Regions from separate parts of the Paraburkholderia sp. IW21 genome, predicted to be linked through region 1. Evidence: riboswitches for the same ligand, from Rfam matches in the RefSeq annotation. Region 1 holds a riboswitch; the other holds the start of a gene.
The links. Region 1 has a riboswitch for cobalamin ahead of cobG (precorrin-3B synthase). Riboswitches for the same ligand answer to the same signal wherever they lie in the genome.
Positions count from the first base shown of each region.

Region 2: it holds a riboswitch for cobalamin, as region 1 does, so the genes downstream of both, ACAX43_RS10595 (TonB-dependent receptor domain-containing protein) here and cobG (precorrin-3B synthase) in region 1, are expected to answer to the same signal.

Region 1 is NZ_JBGGWA010000007.1:139,926-150,900, reverse strand. It holds gene ACAX43_RS18290 (polyamine ABC transporter substrate-binding protein) at 1-815, shown strand, start outside; gene ACAX43_RS18285 (LysR family transcriptional regulator) at 865-1,788, opposite strand; gene metE (5-methyltetrahydropteroyltriglutamate--homocysteine S-methyltransferase) at 1,924-4,215, shown strand; gene cobM (precorrin-4 C(11)-methyltransferase) at 4,238-4,966, opposite strand; gene ACAX43_RS18270 (cobalt-precorrin-6A reductase) at 5,013-5,735, opposite strand; gene ACAX43_RS18265 (cobalt-precorrin-5B (C(1))-methyltransferase) at 5,732-6,820, opposite strand; gene cbiE (precorrin-6y C5,15-methyltransferase (decarboxylating) subunit CbiE) at 6,820-8,043, opposite strand; cobalamin riboswitch at 8,128-8,307, shown strand; gene cobG (precorrin-3B synthase) at 8,389-9,807, shown strand; gene ACAX43_RS18250 (precorrin-8X methylmutase) at 9,800-10,426, shown strand; gene ACAX43_RS18245 (precorrin-2 C(20)-methyltransferase) at 10,427-10,975, shown strand, end outside.
Region 2 is NZ_JBGGWA010000004.1:26,550-37,524, reverse strand. It holds gene ACAX43_RS10615 (EVE domain-containing protein) at 1-401, opposite strand, end outside; RNA gene ssrS (6S RNA) at 498-679, opposite strand; gene ACAX43_RS10605 (cell division protein ZapA) at 795-1,109, opposite strand; gene ACAX43_RS10600 (ATPase) at 1,106-1,462, opposite strand; cobalamin riboswitch at 1,670-1,926, shown strand; gene ACAX43_RS10595 (TonB-dependent receptor domain-containing protein) at 2,017-3,921, shown strand; gene ACAX43_RS10590 (FecCD family ABC transporter permease) at 3,949-5,001, shown strand; gene ACAX43_RS10585 (ABC transporter ATP-binding protein) at 4,998-5,837, shown strand; gene cobT (nicotinate-nucleotide--dimethylbenzimidazole phosphoribosyltransferase) at 5,875-6,936, shown strand; gene ACAX43_RS10575 (adenosylcobinamide-GDP ribazoletransferase) at 6,985-7,761, shown strand; gene cobC (alpha-ribazole phosphatase) at 7,746-8,336, shown strand; gene ACAX43_RS10565 (Fic family protein) at 8,549-9,964, shown strand; gene ACAX43_RS10560 (cobalamin-binding protein) at 10,018-10,929, opposite strand; gene cobD (threonine-phosphate decarboxylase CobD) at 10,926-10,975, opposite strand, start outside.

The DNA.
Region 1 (10,975 bases):
AGAAACTCGACAAATCGAAACTGCCGAACCTGGTGAATCTCGACCACACTCTGCTAAGCCTGGTGGCCGACGCGGACCCCGGCAATCAATACGCGGTGCCGTGGGCATGGGGCACTACGGGTCTCGGCTACAACGTCACGCGGGTCAAAAAAATTCTTGGCGATGATGTACCGCTCGATAGCTGGGACATCCTCTTCAAGCCCGAATATCTGAGCAAGCTGAAGCGTTGCGGCGTGTCCGTGCTCGATGCGCCGACGGATGTGTTCGCGGTCACGCTGCACTATCTCGGCCGCGATCCGAACAGCGCGAATCCGGCCGACTATCAGGCCGCCTATGAAGCACTGAAGAAAATCCGCCCGTATATCACCCAGTTCAACGCGACGAGTTACATCAACGATCTCGCCGGCGACGATATCTGTTTCGCGCTGAGCTGGTCGGGCGACGTGTCGATGGCGAGCCATCGTGCACGCGAAGCCAACAAGCGCTACGAGGTCAAATACTTTATTCCGCAAGGCGGCGCGCCGGTCTGGTTCGACATGATGGCGATACCGAAAGATGCGCCGCATCCAGAAGCGGCGCTTAACTGGATCAACTACATCGAGCGCCCTGAAGTTCACGCGGGGATCACCAATGCGGTGTTCTATCCGAACGCGGATGCGGCTGCGCGCAAATTCGTGCGACCGGAAATTCTCAACGATCCGACCGTGTACCCGCCCGAATCGGTATTGAAGACGCTGTTTTTGCTGAAGCCGTTGCCGGCGCCGATCAAACGCCTGGAAGGCCGGCTGTGGGCGCAGTTGAAGACAGGAGGATAGAGGGATTGCTGTGCGCCTGGGTGGCCGCATGGGTCGCCCAGGCCAAGGCTTAGGCTTGCGCTGCGAGCAGTTCGATTCCGTCTAACTGCACCGCGCAGATATCGCGCACGATGGTGACGAAATCGTCGAAGTAAGGCCGGCTCGCGAAGCCTTTCGCAGCCACCGCATAAAGCTCGCTCCACAAGCCCTGGGCGCCGACTCGCTTGGCGAGAACGTAGTCGTGGTCGACGTAGTTTTTTACGCCCCAGTTCGGCAGCGCCGCAATCCCGCGGCGGCTTGCCACCAGTTGCATGATCGCAATGGTCAACTCCGCCGTGCGCCGCTCGAGTTTGATGCCGGCCGGCTCCAGCACTTCGCGAATCAGATCGATACGCGCTTCAGGCACCGGATAAGTAATCAACGTCTCGTCGCGCAGATCGTCCGACACCACGCGGCGCTTATTGCGCAACCGGTGTTCGTTCGCCATCACCACCAGAATCTCGAAGCGGAACAGCGGCGCGATATGCAGGCTGCGCTTGGTGGCGGGCTTCGAACCGATCACCACGTCGGCCTTGCCGTCGCTCAACAGACGCAGCGGGTCCGCATGAAAACCCGCGACCAGATCGACTTCGACTTCGGGCCAGCGGCGGCGGAACTCGTCCATCACCGGCATCAGCCAGTCGAAGCAGGTATGGCATTCCAGCACGATCCGCAATTCGCCGCGCGTGTCGCCTTTCAGACGCACGAGATCGCGCTCCGCCGCGCTGACCGCGGCAATCGTCTCCCGCCCAAGTGCGAGTAGCCGCTCGCCCGCGGCGGTGAAGCGCAAGCCCTGCCTGGTGCGCTCGAATAACGACACCTCGTAATGTGACTCGATATCGCGGATCTGATGCGACAACGCGGACTGGCTCAGATGAACGCGTTCGGCGGCTGCCACCAGCTTGCCGGAATCGGCGATGGCGATCAGCGAACGCAAGTGGCGAAGCTCAAGCATGCAGGTGCTCCGCTTTGGACGAATTCGTGTGGATATGAATGTGGCTCATACATTGGTGAAAACATGTCGCTTGTTGAATCATAGCGCGACTTTCACACTGAGCGCCAATTCAGACAACGCACAGAAGGAATCCACATGGCCCGCACGCACATCCCCGGCTTTCCGCGCATCGGCGCGCAGCGCGAACTGAAATTCGCGCAGGAATCGTTCTGGCGCGGCGAAACCGACGAGATTTACTTGCGTGGTGTCGCGAAGGCGTTGCGCGAGCGCCATTGGCAGTTGCAGCAAGACGCCAAACTGGATTTCGTCACCGCCGGCGATTTCGCCTACTACGATCAGATGCTCAATCTGAGCGCGCTGCTCGGCGCGTTACCGGAGCGCTTCGGCTTCGATCCGAAGGCGCTCTCGCTCGGCCAGTACTACGAACTCGCGCGCGGCAATCACGCGCAGCCGGCGATGGAAATGACCAAGTGGTTCGATACGAACTATCACTACCTCGTGCCGGAGCTGGGACCGACTACAACGTTTGATGGCGGCATCGAGTGGATGCTCGACGAGATCAATGAAGCGCTCGCGCTGAATCTGCCAGTCAAGCCGGTGCTGATCGGACCCATTACCTATCTATGGCTGTCGAAGAGTCATGTCGCCGGTTTCGACCGCTTGTCCCTACTGCCGAAGCTCGTGATCCGCTACAACCGCATTCTGGAAACGCTCAGGCAACGCGGCATTGAATGGGTGCAACTGGATGAACCGGCGCTGTGCCTCGATCTGCCGCCCGAATGGCTCGACGCGTTTTCTGCAGCGTACGAGGTGCTCGGCACGTCGGGCGTCAAGGTGTTGCTGGCGACCTACTTCGAAACCGCAGCAGACCACGCGCAGCGCGTCGCGAGGCTGCCGATTGCCGGCGTTCATCTCGATCTCGTGCGTGCGCCGCAACAGCTCGATGCATGGCGCGCCGCATTGCCCGCGCATGCCGTGCTGTCGGCGGGGGTGATCGATGGCCGAAATATCTGGCGTGCGGATCTCGGCGATATCGTCGAATCGTTGCAGGCGCTGCATGCGGAGTTTGGCGACCGTTTATGGATTGCGTCGTCGTGCTCGCTGCTGCATGTGCCGGTGTCACTCGACGCGGAAAAGAAACTCGATGCCGATCTGAAATCCTGGCTCGCCTTCGCCACAGAAAAACTCGACGAAGTCGGCACAATCGCGCTCGCCCTGCGCAATCCTGCCGCCGCTGAACCGAAGCTCGCCGCCGCGGACCTCGCATTGGAAGCGCGCCGTCACTCAAGCGCGGTCGTGAATGCACTGGTGCAAAAACGCGTGGCCGCTGTGAGCACTGCGATGGCGGAACGTAACAGCCCGTTCGCCGAGCGCAATCGCGTGCAACGCGAAGCGCTCGACCTGCCGCTCCTGCCGACCACCACGATCGGCTCGTTCCCGCAAACACCTGCGATCCGTCACGCGCGCGCCGCCTACAAGCGTGGTGAATTGCGCGCGCTCGACTACCTGCAGCGGATGCGCGCCGAAATCGAAATCGCCGTGCGCAAGCAGGAAGAGCTGGGGTTGGACGTGCTGGTGCATGGTGAAGCCGAACGCAACGACATGGTCGAGTATTTCGGCGAGCAGTTGTGGGGCTATGCGTTTACGGAAAACGGCTGGGTGCAAAGTTATGGCTCGCGCTGCGTGAAGCCGCCGATCATTTACGGCGACGTCTATCGCCCTGAGCCGATGACGGTCGAGACCACCCGTTACGCGCAATCGCTCACGCATCGCGTGATGAAAGGCATGTTGACCGGCCCCGTGACGATGCTGCAATGGTCCTTCGTACGCGACGACCAGCCGCGTTCAACCACGGCACTGCAACTCGCGCTCGCGATCCGCGACGAGGTGGTGGACCTCGAAAAGGCCGGCATCCGCATCATTCAGATCGACGAACCGGCTTTCCGCGAAGGTTTGCCGTTGCGCAAAGCCGACTGGGCCACCTATCTGGAATGGGCGACGCGCGTGTTCCGTATTTCGGCGGCCGGCGCCGCCGATCAGACGCAGATTCACACGCATATGTGTTATTCGGAGTTCAACGACATTCTGCCGTCGATCGCCGCAATGGATGCCGACGTGATCACCATCGAAACCTCGCGCTCGGCGATGGAACTGCTCGACGGCTTCGGTGCGTTCGCCTATCCGAACGAGATTGGCCCGGGCATCTACGATATCCACTCGCCACGCGTGCCGAGCACGGAAGCGATGCAGCGGCTGCTGGAACGTGCGTGTGAAGTGATTCCTGCCGAGCGGCTGTGGGTCAATCCGGATTGCGGGTTGAAAACGCGTGGCTGGCCGGAGACAGAAGCGGCGTTGAACAATATGGTTCGAGCCGCGAAAGCGTTGAGGGTGAAGCTGGCGGCAAAGCAGCCTGAATTAGCCCACTGATTCGGCGCCTGCTACCAGGACTTCAATCGCCTTTCGCGTACAAAGTCGATTCCGCAAATCCTTCAGGAGCCAGCACTCGTCCCACCAGAATCAGCGCCGTGCGCTCGATATTTGTCGACTGTACTTTCGCGACGATATCGTCGAGCGTGCCGGTGAGCTTTTCTTCATCCGGCCAGCTCGCGCGATAGATCACCGCGATCGGACAATCGCCGCCGTAATGCGGCCGCAATTCATCGACGATGCGCGCCAGGTGGCGCACGCCGAGGTGAATCGCCATGGTCGCGCGATGCCTCGCGAGGTCGGCGAGTTGTTCGCCTTCGGGCATGGTCGTTTTGCTCGCGAAGCGCGTGAGGATCAGCGTCTGCGAAATATCCGGCAGCGTGAGTTCGCAGCCGAGCGTCGCCGCGCATGCCGCGGTCGCCGTCACGCCGGGCACGATCTCGTAGGGAATGTCAAGTTCGCGAAGTCTGCGGATCTGCTCGCCAATCGCGCCATACAACGACGGATCGCCGGAATGCACGCGCGCCACGTCCTGGCCTTTGTCGTGTGCTGCTTTAAGCAACGCGACGATTTGATCGAGGTCGAGGTCGGCGGTATTCACGACTTGCTCCGCACTATGCCCCGCTAAAACAGCGGCCGGCACCAGCGAGCCGGCGTACAGGATCACCGGACAGCCGCGCACTAGGCGCTGCCCTTTCACCGTGATCAGTTCCGGGTCGCCGGGACCCGCGCCGATAAAAAACACCGTCATTCAATACTCCATGATTCATTGGGCCGGCATGTCATGCACGCGCGGTTCAAGGCAACGCTTGCAACGCGTCCAGCAAGTCAGCCACATGCTCGAACTCGCGATCGACTGCGGGCAACTCGGGGCGCCGCAGCATGACAACCGGCAAGCCGCGTTCGCGCGCGACCTCGAGTTTCGCTTCGGTGGCGCTGCCGCCGCTGTTTTTGCTGACGACGACATCGAATGCTTCCGTGCCGAATAGCGCTCGTTCGCCTTCGAGCGTAAATGGGCCGCGTGTCGCCAGAATCCGCGCACGTGCATTGCCTTCGTGCGGATCGAGACAGCGCACGGTCCAGCACTGATGCGGCGGGATTTCGTCGAGATGCGCGAGTGGTTCGCGGCCGAGCGTGAACAGTGGCCGCCTGAACGCGGCAAGTATCTGCGTGAGTTCGGCCCAGTCGTCGACCATGCGCCAGTCGTCGCCGGATTGCGGCTGCCAGCCCCGGCGACGCAGTGCCCAGCACGGTACACGTGCCGCGCGGCTCGCTTGCGCGGCGTTCGCGCTGATCTGCGCGGCGTACGGATGCGTGGCGTCGATCACCAACCCAATACGTTCGTCTTCGATATAGCGCGCCGTGCCTTCGCTGCCGCCGAAGCCGCCTACACGCACCACGCATGACAGATCCTCCGGCACCTTGCCGAGGCCCGCGAGACTGTACACGTGCTCGGGTCCGAACTGCCGTGCAATCTGCAACGCGTCGCCGGTGCCCCCGAGCAGCAACACCCGCATCATTGCGCGGCTCCGATCAGATTGCCCTGGCGGTCGATCGCGAACATTTCGACGGCGACCTGCGGCGGCACGATATCGCGTGCTACCGCGAGCGCATGCTGGCAGACGATATCGCCGAGCGGCACGTTTTGCGCGCGCGCCAATGCGACCGCCTGCTGGCTCGTATTGGCCGTGCGGATTGCCGTCTGCAAGGCATCATCCGCGCCATGTTCGGCGGCCCACGCCGCAAGCCGTTGCAGATCGATGCTCGAATTCCGGCTGTGCAAATCGAGGTGTCCCGCCGCCAGCTTGCTGAGCTTGCCGAAGCCGCCGCACACGCTCAAGCGCTCGACCGGCGCGCGTTTCATATGCTTGAGCACCGCGCCGACGAAGTCGCCCATTTCGATCAGCGCGATATCCGGCAGACCATAATGCGCACGCATCGCGTCTTCGCTCGCGTTGCCGGTGCAGGCGGCGAGATGCACGTAGCCGTTCGCACGCGCGACGTCGATGCCCTGATGAATCGACGCGATATACGCCGAGCACGAGAACGGCCGCACGATGCCGGTGGTGCCGAGAATCGACAAGCCGCCGAGAATGCCGAGGCGCGGGTTCATCGTTTTCAGCGCGAGTTCTTCGCCTCCTTCGACGCCGATCGTCACTTCGAAACCGCCGTGGTATCCATGCTCCACCGCGAGATCGGTCAGATGCGCGGTCATCATCTTGCGCGGCACCGGATTGATCGCCGGTTCGCCGACCGGCAGCGTGAGGCCGGCACGCGTCACCGTGCCGACACCCGGCCCCGCCCGAAAAATCACGCCCGGTTCAGCGCAAAGCCGCACGCGGGCGAACACGATTGCGCCGTGCGTCACGTCGGGGTCGTCACCGGCATCCTTGACGGTGCCGGCTTCCGCGCCGTCGGCGCTCAGGCGGCAAAACACCAGCGGCATCGGCACATGCTGGCCCTTCGGCAACACGATCTCCGCGACCTCGCTGACGACACCCGCAAGCAGCAGGCGTGCCGCCGCGAGCGACGTCGCGGTGGCGCAACTGCCGGTCGTGTAGCCGCTACGCAGCGGCGCGGGTTGTTCGGGCGTTTCTTCGCGCATTACGGTTGAGCAGGTGAGTCGGCGGCCTTGGTGACTTCAAGCAGCGTGATCGGCAGCGCCTGGCGCCACGTATCGAAGCCGCCAAGCGGCTGCGCGTCGGCGAGCGCGATGCGGGTCAGCGTGCCGCCATATTGCTCACGCCACGCCGTCAGGGCCGCCTCGCCTTGCAAGGTGACCGCGTTGGCGACCAGCCGGCCGCCCTCACGCAGACGCGCCCAGCAAGCGTCGAGCACGCCCGGCACCGTCGCGCCGCCGCCGATGAACACGGCATCCGGCACCGGCAGCCCCGCCAACGCATCAGGCGCGCGGCCGGCCACCAGTTGCAAACCGGGCACGCCCAACGCATCGCGATTGTGCTCGATAAAACGCTGCCGCTCCGCGTGCCCTTCGATCGCGATAGCGCGGCAGGTCGGGTGCGCGCGCATCCATTCGATGCCGATCGAACCGCTACCCGCGCCCACATCCCACAGCAATTCACCCGGCGTCGGCGCAAGGCGCGCCAGCGTGATCGCGCGTACGTCGCGTTTGGTCAACTGACCGTCGTGGCGAAAGGCGTCGTCGGGTAAACCGGAAGTCAGCGGCAGACGCGGAGCGCCTTCCGTTGCACAGCATTCGAGCGCAATCAGGTTCAGCGCCGCCACTTCGCCCGTGGACCATTGATCCGCTCGGCCGTCGATGCGCCGCTCGAGATCGCCGCCCAAATGCTCCAGTACGGTCATCCGGGTCGCGCCGAAACCGCGGGTGTCGAGCCATTCGGCCAGCGCAGCAGGCGTGCGTCCGTCAGCGCTCAACACGAACACGCGCGCGCCGTCATGCAAATGGGTATTCAACGTCGGAAGCGGCCGGCCTACCAGCGAGACCGTCGCGACATCCTGCAATGGCCAGCCGAGCCGCGCGGCCGCCAGCGACAACGACGACGGCGCGGGCAGCACCCGCAACTCGCCTGGCGGCAGCTGCCGCGCCAAGGTCGCACCGACCCCAAACAGCATGGGATCGCCGCTCGCCAGCACGCACACGGGGGCCGCGCGCTCCGCCAGCAACGGCGCGAGATCGAACGGACGCGGCCATGCCGCACGGCGCGCGGCGAGGCGCGCAGGCAACATCGCCAGATGACGTTCGCCGCCGTAAACCACCGACGCTTCCAGCAAAGCACGCCGCGCGGGCCTCCCCAAGCCGGCGAAGCCGTCATCGCCTATGCCCACCACGGTCAGCCACGCCGGCATGCATCCATCCTCATTCTGTATCTTCAAATAGTGCGCTGTGCCACGCCGATCAAAGCGTCCAGCCTCGTTGTGCTGTTCGAAAAAAGGCATAATACAGCCGCCGGTGCCCTTCGGGGCCGAAGAGGGAACACAGTGTCACTGTGGCTGCCCCCGCAACTGTATGCAGCGAGTCCGCCTGCGCTCCGCGCCACTGGTTCAACCGGGAAGGCAGCGGCGGACCATGACCTGCCAGCCAGGAGACCTGCCGGCGAGACTGTTCGTGCCAGCCTACATCGGGCGGGGTGTACCGATGCCGCAGTAATGCCCCTCGCGGCTTGCTCGGGCCGTCGCGCGACGCTAAACCCGGTGTCCGTCTTGAATCAAGCTTCGCCCTCCACCGCTTTACCTGACGCAGCCCTTGCGCTGCGGCCGTCGGCATGCCCGGGGCTGCTGCGCATCGTCGCCGCGCGCGACGGTGGGATTTGCCGGATCAAATTGCCCGGCGGCGAGTTGAGCGCGGCGCAGGCTGCCGTGATCGCCGACGCGAGCGAGCAGCACGCGGCCGGCGTGATCGAGCTGACCAATCGCGCGAATCTGCAAGTGCGTGGGGTGCGGGTCGGCCATGAAGCGGCGTTGATCGCGGCGCTGATCGATGCGGGCCTTGGCCCCGCTCCGGCGACCGGCGCAAGGCAAGCGTCAACCTTGATACCGGCATCCGCTGCAGACGATGTGCGCAATGTGATGGTGAGCCCTGCTGCCGGACGCGATCCGTTTGCGCTGTTCGACACCACGCAGCTCAGCGCCGAACTGCTCACGCTGCTGCAAACCGAAGCGCGTTTCGCGGGGCTATCGCCGAAATTCGCGTTGTCGCTCGACGGCGGTGAGCGTCTTGCCCGGGTGGATCATCCGCATGATGTCTGGTTGGCGGCGACGCAAACTGAAGACGGTGTGCGATTTGTGTTCGGTTTGGGGGGATGCCCAGCTGCGGTGACGAACGCGGGTGCGGGTGCGCTTGCCGCTGTACTGCCTTCGCAAGTCCCTGATCTTGTCCGCGCACTGCTGCACACGTTCCTCGATCTGGCTGCAGCCGATGCCATGCGTATGCGTCACCTGCTGGCCGCACATTCCGTCGACGCCGTATTGCAGCACGCTCAAACGTATGTCGATTTTCCGCTGTCACGTGACCCATCGCTCGCGAACTGGCGACGCGCCACGCCAGCCGACGCCACGCTGCGACTCGGCGCGCACGCGCAACGGGTAGTGGGAACGTGGCACGTAGGCGGCCAGCCGCCGCTCGGACGCCTCGACACCGCGACCTTGCGCGGCGTTGCCACGCTCGCGCAACAGCGCGGCAACGGTACGCTTCGCATGACCCCCTGGCAAAGCGTGTTGCTGCCCGATATCGCATCGGACGCGGTGCCTGCCGTGCTCGCCGCAATGAACGCGCTAGGCCTCGCCTGTGACCCCGCGCAGCCTGGTACGCGCTTGATCGCCTGCGCCGGCTCTACAGGCTGTGCAAAAAGCCTCGCCGATACCAAGGCCGACGCGCTGCTTTTAGCGGATCGCCTGCCCGACGGTGTCGACGTCCATCTAAGCGGATGCCAACGCTCTTGTGCCGCCGCGCACCGCGCGCCCTACACGCTGCTGGCGGTGGCCCCCGGCGCATACGACCTTTACCGACGTGACGCCTCACCGGGTTTCGGTGACTGCGTCGCGCACCAACTCACGATCGAACAGGCCGCCGACATGCTCGAACACCTGGTCCGGAGCCCTTCAGATGCTTGATTACATTCGCGACGGTCAGGAGATCTATCGCCAATCCTTCGCGACGATACGCGCGGAGGCCGACCTCTCGCGCATCCCCGCCGACCTCGAAAAGCTCGCCGTGCGCGTGATCCACGCGTGTGGCATGGTCGACGTGATTGAAGATCTTCGGTTTTCTGAAGGCGCAGGCGCTGCAGGCCGCGCGGCACTCGCGCAAGGCGCGCCGATTCTGTGCGATGCCGGCATGGTGGCGCAAGGCATCACGCGCGCGCGATTGCCCGCTAACAACGAAGTGATCTGCACACTCACGCACGAAGACGTGCCTGGATTGGCGCGCGAACTCGGCAATACGCGCTCGGCCGTGGCGCTCGAATTGTGGCGACCGCATCTGGCCGGGAGTGTCGTCGTGATCGGCAACGCGCCGACCGCGCTGTTTCATCTGCTCGACATGCTCGACGCCGGCGCGCCAAAACCCGCGTTGATTCTCGGCTTTCCAGTGGGCTTTGTCGGCGCGGCCGAATCGAAAGCAATGCTGGCCGAAGACAGTCGCGGCGTGCCCTACGTCGTGGTGCACGGCAGACGCGGCGGCAGCGCGATGGCCGCCGCCGCGGTGAACGCGCTGGCCACGGAGGTCGAGTAAATGACCGTGCAAGGACGTTTATTCGGCCTCGGCGTCGGCCCCGGCGACCCGGAACTCATCACACTGAAAGCGCTGCGTTTGCTGAAGGCGGCGCCCGTAGTCGCGTACTTTGTCGCGAAGGGTAAGAAGGGCAACGCGTTCAGCATCATTGAAACGCATTTGCATGACGCTCAGCAGCATCTGCCGCTCGTTTATCCGGTCACCACCGAAGCGCTCGAGCCGCCGCTTTCCTATGAAGCGATCATCGCCGATTTCTACGACACCGCTGCGGAGATCGTCGCCGGCCATCTCGGTGCAGGCCGCGACGTCGCGGTGATTTGTGAAGGCGACCCGTTTTTCTACGGCTCGTATATGTATTTGCACGACCGGCTCGCGGCGCGCTTCGAGGCCGAAGTCGTGCCCGGCGTGTGCTCGATGCTCGGCGGTGCGGCTGTGCTCGGTTCGCCGCTGGTGTATCGCAATCAGAGTTTGTCGGTGCTCTCCGGCGTGTTGCCTGAGGACGAATTGCGCCGGCGTCTCGCCGATGCGGACGCCGCGGTCATCATGAAA
Region 2 (10,975 bases), on a different contig from region 1:
AGTCGGTTGCCTTTGGCGAGCACGCGCATGTCCTTCAATTCCTTATGCTCGCGCAACGCGGCCAACGGAATCAACGGGATTTTCTTCTTGAACACCACATCGACGAGCAGCCAGCGCGGCGTTTCCTGCGACGACTTCGGATCGTAGTAGGGGCTCTTCTTGTCGAATTGCGTGGGGTCCGGGTAGGCGGTGGACGATACCTCCGCGAGCCCCGCAATGCCGGGCTCCGGACAACTCGAGTGATAGAACAGTACGCCGTCGCCCACCTGCATCATGTCGCGCATGAAGTTGCGCGCCTGATAGTTGCGTACGCCGGTCCACGGCAACGTGTGTTGCGGTGCGTGGGCGAGATGATCGATGCTTGCTTCGTCCGGTTCGGACTTCATCAGCCAGTAGCGCATGAGTCGAGTTGAACGTTAAGAGGTTGAAGATGCAGAGGAAAAACGCGAGACCCAAAGAAAAACGGCACCGAACCGAAGTCCGATGCCGTTCTAAATAAGGTCCCCGCCTTAGCCGCTAGGCCGGCATCCTGAACCGGGGGTTCAGAATTGGTCGCAGTTAGCAGCACTTCGGGTACATCAGACAGAGTGACGCGCACACCCGTGCTACAAATTTCCACAACCGTGCACATGGCATTGGTTCAAGGAATATATGACCTTGGCGAACCAGGCAGGGAAGCTAAACCGATGAAGCTGAAACGATGAAACCCACCGAGTGAACCAAACGTTTGCTGAGTTTTCGCTCATGCATTTCGCTTGAATCCGCAGCCGGTCTCAGGACCGGCCTTTCGATATTTACTGCATGCTGTACTGCTGAATCACAGTACCCAGTTGTTCGTTCATTTGATGCATTGTACGCCGGATTTCCTCGGCGGGAAATGCTTCTCCGTGTCTCACGCTCGTTTGCAGCTTAAGCAGTTCCGATGCCAGCGACAGCGCAGCCATGACGGCAATGCGATCCGTGCCGCGTACGTTGCTGTTATTGCGGATCTTCGACATTTCGGCGTCGACGCGTGCCACCGCTTCAAGCAGCGCGCCTTCAGTTTCGGCCGAGCAGGCGAGACGATACGGTGCGCCGAGAATCGATACTTCGATCTGCTTGGTGGTCATGCATTTTCTCCATGGCGGGTGACGTCGCGCTCCGCTTCGACCTCGTGCGGTGCGGCCTCGAGCAGATCGAGCTGATTGTCCGGCTCGCTCTGCCCGCGGCCCCGCGGCAGCTTTTCGAGAATCGCATTCAGGCGGACCTGAGCGTCGTCGATCTTTGCCGACAGCGCATCACGTTCCGCTTGCAGCGCATCGCGCTCCTCGCGCATCAACGCGAGGTCGGTACGCGTGGCCTCTGCTTCGGCGCGCGTTTGGGCGAGCTGCTCTTCGAGCGCGAGTCGCGCGTCATTGTGGCGTTGGCTGATCGCGATCAGCTTGCCGATATTTTGTGAAAGTGTTTCGAGTTCGGTGAGCATCTGCTGCGTCCTCTAAAGACATTGCATTTTAGCGCGGAATGTCGCAGGTTCCGACAATTGTCTCGTTTCGAGACGTAACAACATCGCTTTGTGCAGGCTTTTATCGACCCTATGACGAAAAACACCTCGCGCATCGGACAATAACCTGCCCTTAACAGAACAGATCGGGCAGGGTTCGACCGTTCTTGACGGGTCCGAAGGCCGCTTCTAAACTGGCCGCACTTTGGTGCCCGCGCGCGCTTTCAACAGTGCGCGCAGTTAAACGGGAAGCAGGGCGCGGCGTTCGCCTGAACGCGCGAACCTGCGCTGCCCCCGCAACGGTAAGCGACCGCATTCGTCGTGCAGGTCGGTCCTGATTGTGTGTTCGACGCTGAACATGCGAGTGTGCCACTGCGCGTCACGCGTGGGAAGGTGGGATCGATATGTCGCCAGCCCGGATACCGGCCAGAGGGAGAGGGTTGTCTCCGCGCAAACGTTAAAGCGCGCTGACGCCTTGTTACGCATCGGCCTGCGGGGAAGCGGGGCGAGCACGCTATCCACAGGAATGTCATCCCATGCTGTCCCCCATCGCTCGCGCGGCGTTGCTCGCCTTTGCGGGTCTGCCGCTCGTCGTGCACGCTCAGGCTGCGGCTTCATCGTCTTCTTCGTCTTCATCATCATCTTCTTCTGCCGAGACGGGGGCTGCCGGTCTATCGCCCACGGTGTTGTCGCCCGTAGTCGTGACCGCGGAGCGCGGGCCGCAACCGCTCGCTGAGGCGATCCCGCCGACCACGCTATTCGATCAGCAGGACATCGCCGATTCGGCCGCGACCGATTTGCCCGGTCTGCTGCAACTCGCTCCCGGCGCGCAGATCTCGCGCACGGGTGGCCCGGGTTCCACTGCCAGCCTGTTTCTGCGTGGCGCGTCGTCGACGCAATCGCTGTTGCTGATCGATGGCGTGCGAGTCGACTCGGTGAGTCTGGGCGCGCCGCAACTCGCGCAGATTCCGCTCGACCAGATCGATCACGTCGAAGTCGTGAACGGTAACGTGTCGGCACTGTACGGCTCGGGCGCAATCGGCGGCGTGGTACAGGTGTTCACCAAAGCTGGCGGCGACCATCCGCCACGTTTCAATTTTTCGGTGGGCTACGGCAGCTATCACACGCAGACGCAACAGGCCGGCGTGAACGGCGCCTTGGATAAGGACGGCAAGACGACCTTCAGCATCTCGCTCGCGCGCTCGAAAGACGACGGTTTTTCGTCGCTCAATCCTGCGCAGGCCCCTAACGCGAATCCGAACGCGAACGGCTATCTGAACGAAAGTATCTCGGCTTCGCTGCGCCACAAATTTAACGACAAGTGGGACGCAGGCGTCACGTATTTCCAGTCGAACGGCAATAACAGCTACGACAATGCGTACGGCGTGCCGGCCGATCTGAACAACCTGTATAGCAAGGTGCGCCAGGTGTCGGCGTTCGCGAACGGCAAGCTGACCGACTGGTGGACCACGCATTTCGTCGTCTCCGAAGGCGACGACCGTAGCGTGTCGAATACCAACGGCATCTACAACGGCCGCTTCGATACCGACAATCGCCAGTACACCTGGCAGAACGATTTCGCGCTCGCCGCGCAACAGAAGCTGCAGGTCGGCTACGAGCATCTCGATCAGAGCCTCGACTCGGATACGTTCGCGGCGCCTGGCCGGCATGTGGATTCGGGCTTTGTCGGCTATACAGGACGCTTTGGGCGCAACCAGATTCAGGCCAACGTGCGGCGCGATCAGTATTCCGATTTCGGCGGGGCGAACAGTTACTATCTCGGCTACGGTTTCGACATCACCGAGCATTGGAAGGCGACTGCAAGCTATTCGGATTCGTTCCGCGCGCCGAGCTTCGACGATCTGTACTATCCGATCAGCGGCAATCCGTCGATCCAGCCGGAGCGCAGCCACTCGATCGAAGCAGCGTTGCAGTACGCGTCGAATGCGCTTGGCGTGATGCGCCTGAGCGCGTTCCAGACGCGCTATTCGAATCTGATCGACTACCCGCAGGTCACGCCAGGCATCTATCTGGCAGAGAACGTCGGCCATGCGAAGGTGCAGGGACTCGAAGGATCGTGGAGCGGTCACGTGGGCAAGACGGATGTGCGCGCATCGATAACGCTGCAAAATCCCGTCGACCTCGATAGCGATACCGACCTCGTGCGGCGTGCGCGGCGCTTCGCGTCGCTGGCGGTGAATCGCAGCATCGCCGGTTGGCGTGTCGGCGGCGAGTGGATATTGAGCGGCGCGCGCGACGATAGCAGCGGCAAGCTGGGCGGCTACGGCGTGGTGAATCTGTCGGCGCGCTACAACATCACAAAGGCGTGGTACGTGACCGCGCAAATCCAGAACCTGTTGAACAAGGACTATGAAACGGCCTACTCGTATAACTCGCCGCGGCGCGGTGCCTATGTCACGGTCGGTTGGCAGCAGCAGTAACGGGTGCGCCTCTCCGGGTTCAGGCGGATGAACCGCAATCCGGGTTCGATACCCGCGACGCTGCGTGTGATGAGTGCGAAGCGCGCGGCTGCGATCTGGTTCGCGCTTGCCGCAATCGCGCTGGCTGTGCTGATGGCCTCGCTCGCACTCGGCAGCGTGTCGCTTGCACCTGCGCGCGTGTTGGCGGCGCTCCTGCCGTCGCATGCCTCGCATGTCGAGTCTGCCGATCTGGCCGGCGAGATCGTCCGCACACTGCGTTTGCCGCGCGCGGTGGCCGGCTTTGCATGCGGCGCGTTGCTCGCATTAGCCGGTGCGCTGCTGCAAGTGCTGTTGCGCAATCCCTTGGCCGAACCCTACGTATTAGGCGTCTCGGGCGGCGCGGCGACGTTCGCGCTGATCGCGATGATTGCCGGTTGCGCGTGGTGGATTGTCGATGCCAGCGCGTTCGCGGGCGCATTCGTCTCGATCCTGCTGGTACTCGGCCTCGCCCGCCGCGAGTTGTGGCGGGGCGAACCGCAGGATACCTCGCCACGTTTGCTGCTGACCGGTGCGGTGATCGCAGCCGGGTGGGGCGCCGTCATTACCTTGTTGCTCAACCTTGCGCCCGACAATCGTCTGCGCGGCATGCTGTTCTGGCTGACCGGCGATCTGAACGGCGGCGCGATGCCGTGGACAGCGCTCGCCGCGCTCTTCGTGGTACTGGTTGCGATCGTGCCCGCTGCGCCGCGTCTTAATGTGCTGCTGCGAGGCGATGCGGCCGCACAGGCGTTAGGCGTGGCGGTGATGCCGCTGCGCTTGCGTGTGTATCTGGTGGCGTCGCTGGCGGCCGCCGCGGCGGTCACGACTGCGGGCACCATCGGTTTTGTCGGGCTGGTGGTGCCGCATATGCTGCGGCTTGCGTTCGGCAACGATCAGCGCATGCTGCTGCCCGCTGCGGCACTCGGAGGCGGCGTTGCGGTGATGGGCGCGGACTTGATCGCGCGTACGGTGATTGCGCCGGCGCAATTGCCGGTCGGCGTGATTACGTCGATCGTCGGCGTGCCGGTGTTTCTGTGGATGCTGCTGCGCCGACGTCGATGATGAACACACATAACGCCTCGCATGCCGCGCTCAGCGCGCAACGCCTGACCTTGCGCGCGGGCACGCGCACCTTGCTCGACGCATTCACGCATACGTTCTACGAAGGCGAGATCTGGTGCGTCGCCGGGCCGAACGGCGCGGGCAAGACGACACTGCTATCCACGCTCGCCGGTTTGGCGCAGCCGTCGGCGGGACATGTCGAACTCGATGGCGTGCGTCTCGCGGACTGGCAGCCGTTGCCGCTCGCGCAACGTCGCGCTCTGATGCCGCAAAACGCGCCCGACGCATTCAGCGCGAGCGTGCTCGATATCGTGATGCTGAACCGCTTTCCGCATCTGACCGGCTGGGGTTGGGAGGGCGAGGCCGATCGCGCTGCCGCGCATGCCGCCCTCGACTCATTGGGCCTCGCCGCATTCGCTGCCCGCGACGTACTGTCGCTTTCAGGCGGCGAACGTCAACGCGTCGCGCTGGCCGCGGTGCTGTGCCAGGACGCGCCATTGTTGCTGCTCGACGAACCGTTATCGCACCTGGATCTGCATCATCAGATCGATTGCCTGGAGGCGCTGACCGCCTGGACGCGCGAGCCCCGGCGTACAGTGATGTTTTCGTGTCACGACCTGAACCTCGCGCGCCGCTTCGCGACGCATGCGCTGCTGCTCGACGGCGACGGCAGTGCCTATGCCGGACCGGTGCACGACGTGCTGACGCCCACGCTGACGAGCCGCGCATTCGGCTATCCGTTGCTTCTGATTCGCGAGGGCGAGCATGAGGCGCTGATTCCCGCGCCGCGCCCGCATCGCGAATCGCCGGCGAGCCGTGACACTCCGGCAAGCTAACCGGTTCATCAAAACATTTTCTCTTTTAGAAACGTCCATGACTTCTTTGCCAGGTTTGCCGGGATTGTCCGAAGTCGAACCGCTCGATCAATCGCTGCGTGCCGAGTTGCAGCACATCATCGATACCAGGACCAAGCCGCCCGGCAGTCTGGGGCGGCTTGAGGCGCTCGCGCGCCAGATGGGGCTGATCCAGCATACGACGCATCCCACGGTCGAACGTCCGGCGATGATCGTATTCGTCGGCGACCACGGCATTGCGAAGGAAGGCGTAAGTCCTTATCCGCAAGCGGTGACCGCGCAAATGGTCGCCAACTTTCTCGCGGGTGGCGCGGCGATCAATGCCCTGAGCCGGGTTTCCGGCGTCGAGCTCGAAGTGGTCAACGCAGGGATTGCGACGCCGCTCTCGTCGACTGAAGGACTCGTCGACATTCCGGTCGCGGCCGGCACGCGCAACTTCGCTCACGAACCCGCGATGACGCACGAACAGGCGCTGGCCGCGATGCGGGCGGGCGCGGTTCGCGTACGGCATCACGCGGCGCTCGGCAGCAACGTGATTGGTTTCGGCGAGATGGGGATTGCGAATACTTCGTCGGCCGCATGTCTGATGAGCCGCTTGTGCGGCGTGCAGATCGACGAATGCGTCGGCCGGGGCACGGGCCTCGATAACGCAGGCCTCGCTAAAAAGCGCAACGTGCTGGCGTCGGCGCTCGCGCATCACGCCGTCACCACCGATCCGCTCGATGTGCTCGCCACCTTTGGCGGCTTCGAAATCGCCATGATGACCGGCGCGTATCTCGCCGCCGCGCAAGCGCGGATGACGATCCTTGTCGACGGTTTCATCGCGACCTCGGCATTGCTGGTCGCCGATGCGTTCGCATCGAACGTGCGCGAGTATTGTGTGTTCGCCCACGCGTCGAACGAAGCGGGGCATCGGCGCATGCTCGATCATTTCGGCGCCCTGCCGTTGTTGTCGCTGGATATGCGTCTTGGCGAAGGCACGGGCGCGGTACTCGCAGTCCCGCTGCTGCGCGCGGCGGCCGCGTTCGTCAATGAAATGGCGAGCTTCGAATCGGCCGGTGTCGCGAATCGCGATGTGTGATCGGTCATACAAGGCGCCGTCATACGGAAACGTGCGCCCGGCTCACTCATGAACCCGCTCGCGGAACTGCGCTACTTTTTCACGGCGCTCGGCTATTTCACGCGCGTGCCGGTACCGCGTTGGGTCGGCTATGAGCCGCACTATCTGAACGCGGCGGCGCGCTATTTTCCGCTCGTCGGCGTGTTGATCGGCGGCATGAGCGCGCTGGTCTATCTCGCGGCATTGCGCGTGTTTCCGGCGGGCGTGGCGGTGCTGCTGTCGATGGCCGCATCGCTTCTGGTCACCGGCGCATTTCACGAAGACGGCCTCGCCGATTGCGTCGATGCGTTCGGTGGCGCCTTTACACGCGACGCTGTACTACGCATCATGCATGATTCACGCATCGGTGCTTTCGGTGCCATCGCGCTCGTGATCACGCTTGCATTGAAGTGGCAAACGCTCGCCGCGTTGCCCCCGATGCGCGCCGCAAGTCTGATGATTGCAGCGCATGCAGCGAGCCGCGCGTGCGCAATCAGCTATCTGGCCACGCTCGACTACGTGCGCGCCGAAGGCAAAGCCAAGCCGGTCGCCCAGCGTTTGAGTGGGCCCGCGTTGTTCTGCGCAGCGGTGTTCGGTTTGCCGTGGCTGCTCTGGCCGAACGGGCTGGCTTCGCCGAATTGGCGCTTCGCTTGCGCGACGCTCGCCGTATTGGCGGCGCTGCGTTTTGCAATGGGCCGTTATTTCGTCAGACGCATCGGTGGCTACACGGGCGACTGCCTCGGCTTCGCGCAACAGATCTTTGAATTGAGCATCTACCTGGTGGGGCTCGCATGGATATCGTCCTGATTCGTCATCCTGCCGTCGCACTCGATTCGGGCGTGTGCTATGGCCACAGCGACGTGGCGCTCGCCGAGGACGTCGACGTATCCGCGAGCGTCCTTGCATTGAAACTCGCGACCTTGCAGGTGCCGCCACCGCGCGTGCTGATGTCGAGTCCGCTGACGCGATGCGCGACACTGGCGGCGGTCATGGCGAACGATTTCGGCTGCGCGCTCAGTCACGACGACCGTCTGAAGGAAATGAACTTCGGCGATTGGGAGCAGCAGCGTTGGGATGCGATCGATCGTGGCTTGCTCGACGCGTGGGCAGCCAACTTCGAACACGCGCGTGCGCATGGTGGCGAGAGCGTTTCGCAATTCGTCGCGCGGGTGCGGGCGTGGTTCGACGCGTTCGCGCAGACGCGTGAATTGACGCCGGCTTATGTGGTCACGCATGCCGGTGTGATGCGGGTGATCGCGTCGCTGGTGCTGGACGTGCCGCTGGAGCGCTGCCTGCGATGGTCGCTGGAGATGGCCGCGGTTGTGTGGCTGCGCAGGAATGAGCAGACGCAGCAATGGACGTTGGTGAGGTGGAATGCGTGAAAGCGGCGGGCGTTGCAGCCAGCTGCCGCCCTCGAATTGCGCCAATCGCGGCCTTATTCGTGCCATTTTTTCTGAATATTTGTCGCGAAAGGCGTAATCGCGCCACTTTTTGGTCTAAGAGTGGCGCAATTAGCCGGAATCGTGCCACAATGCTAGGCGGAAAGTGGCGCGATTAGGATTTATCGCGCCACATGGACGCTAAGGTGGCGCGCATGAACAGCAACGGCATCAAGCAGGAACTGGATCTGATCGAGCAGCTCATCGCGACCAGCGCTGAAGGGCGTAGCGTTCGTGCGCTGGCTTCCGCACTTGCCGCGCGGCGCCATCCCATGCAGCGCCGCACGCTGCAACGTCGTCTCGATGTGCTACTCGAAGCTGGCCGGATCATTTCGGAGGGCGCGGGCCGGGCGGTGGCCTATAAACGGGCCCCGGTTCCCAGCGAGACTGCGTCTCCCTCTCAGGCATTCACTACGGCACGCACTGCCGGCGAGGCCTACGTGCCCGTCTCGAGTGCGGGTCTCGAGGTGCGCGCCGAAGTGAACAGGCCATTGCACGAACGTCGCCCGGTCGGCTACAACCGTGCGTTTCTCGAACGCTATCGTCCGAATCAGGACGCGTATTTACCGCACGCGCAACGTGAACGTTTGCACGAGTGGGGCCGCACGTCGGCGGATGTGCGGCCGGCCGGCACTTACGCGCGCGACATCATGAGCCGGCTTCTGATCGATTTGTCGTGGGCGTCGTCGCGGCTCGAGGGCAATACCTACACGCGGTTCGACACAGTGCGGCTGATCGAGCAAGGGCAAATTGCGGAAGGCAAGGACGCCCAGGAAACCCAGATGATCCTCAACCACAAGGCCGCGATCGAAATGATCGTAGAGAGCGCCGACGAGGTGGGCTTCAACCGGTTCACCGTGCTGAATCTTCACGCGATTCTTTCCGATAACCTGATGTCCGACCCGTTCGCGAGCGGCCGTTTGCGTGTGCGCGAAGTGGAGATCAGCGGCACCGTATTTTTTCCGCTCGCCGTGCCGCAGCAGATCGCGGAGTGTTTCGAGGTGGTGTTGAACAAGGCGGCTCAAATCGACGATCCCTTCGAGCAAGCTTTTTTCAGCATGGTGCATTTGCCGTATCTGCAGCCCTTCGAAGACGTCAACAAACGGGTCTCGCGTCTGACCGCGAATATCCCGCTGATCCGGCAGAACCTGTGTCCGCTGTCGTTCGTCGACGTTCCCGAAAAGGCCTACGTCGAAGGCACGCTCGGCGTGTACGAAACCAATCGCGTCGAGTTGTTGCGCGATGTTTTCGTCTGGGCGTACGAGCGCTCGTGCCAGCGGTATCTGGCAATTCGCCAATCGATCGGCGAGCCGGACGCATTCCGGCTCAAGTATCGCAATGCGTTGATACAGGGGGTGCAGGAGGTGATTCGCGGCGGCCTCGCGGGCACGCGCGGCGAGATCGAAACGCTCGCGCGGAATCTGGTGGCGCCGGGCGATGTGTCTTCGTTCGTCGACGCAATCCAGTCCGATCTCGATCAGCTCTATCTGGGCAATGTCGCGCGCTATCGGTTACGGCTTTCCGAGTTCGAGCGCTGGCCATTCAAGCGCGCAGATACCGTCTCACGGTAATGACACTGCACGTCTGCACGTCTGCATGGCGCCGTGCGATGTGCGGCGTGGCATCACTGCGCGCCGCTCATCCTGCGCGAACGCGCCAGGTCCAGGTCTTCGCACAGTTGCTTCGCCCCTTGCACCACGCGGGGCGCCGGTCGATTGATCAGATCGCCGTCGATGGCGAACAGATTGTTGTTCGCCACGGCTTTCAGGCTCGGCCATGCGCGCCATGTGCTGAGTTGCGGCAGGGTAGTGTCCGGTTGGGTCGCGCCGGGCGCGGCAGTGACGATCGCCTCGGGGTTCGCCGCGAGTACGGCTTCGGTTGAAACCGTCGGCACCAGGGGCTCCAGTTTCGCAAACACATTACGGCCACCGCATAACGCAATCACGTCGCTGATCATATGTTCGCCGTTGAGCGTCATCAACGGCTGGTCCCACACCTGGTAGAACACGCTGACTGGCGGCCGGCTCGCATACTGCGTACGCAACTGTGCGATGTCCCGACGGTATGCGGCCGCTGCCGCATCCGCGGCCGGTGAGGTGCCGAGCAATTGCCCGAGCCTGGTCAGCGATACGGCCACATCGTCGAGATGATGCGGCTCGCTGAAGAACAGCGGCACATGCATTTCGCGCAGACGATCGAGTTGACGCTGTGCATTGCCATGCCGCCACACGACGATCAGATCGGGCTTCAACGCGACGATGCGTTCGAGGTCGAGCGCCTTGTTGTCGCCGACGCGCGGCAGTTGTTTCGCTTCAGGCGGATAGTCGCTGTAGGACACGGCGCCGACCACCTTCGCAGCGCCGCCCGCCGCGTACAGCAGTTCGGTGACGTGCGGCGCGAGGCTGATCACACGTTGCGCCGGGCGAGGCAAGGTGACGGTTGCGCCGGTGTCGTCGGTGACGGTGATCGCGGCGTGCGCGTCCAGCGTGCCGGCGAAAAGTACGGCGGCGATAGCGAAGCGGGCGTGTCGAATCATCGGGCTGGGACGTTGGAGACGCATTGGGCAACGGCTTCGCGCAAAC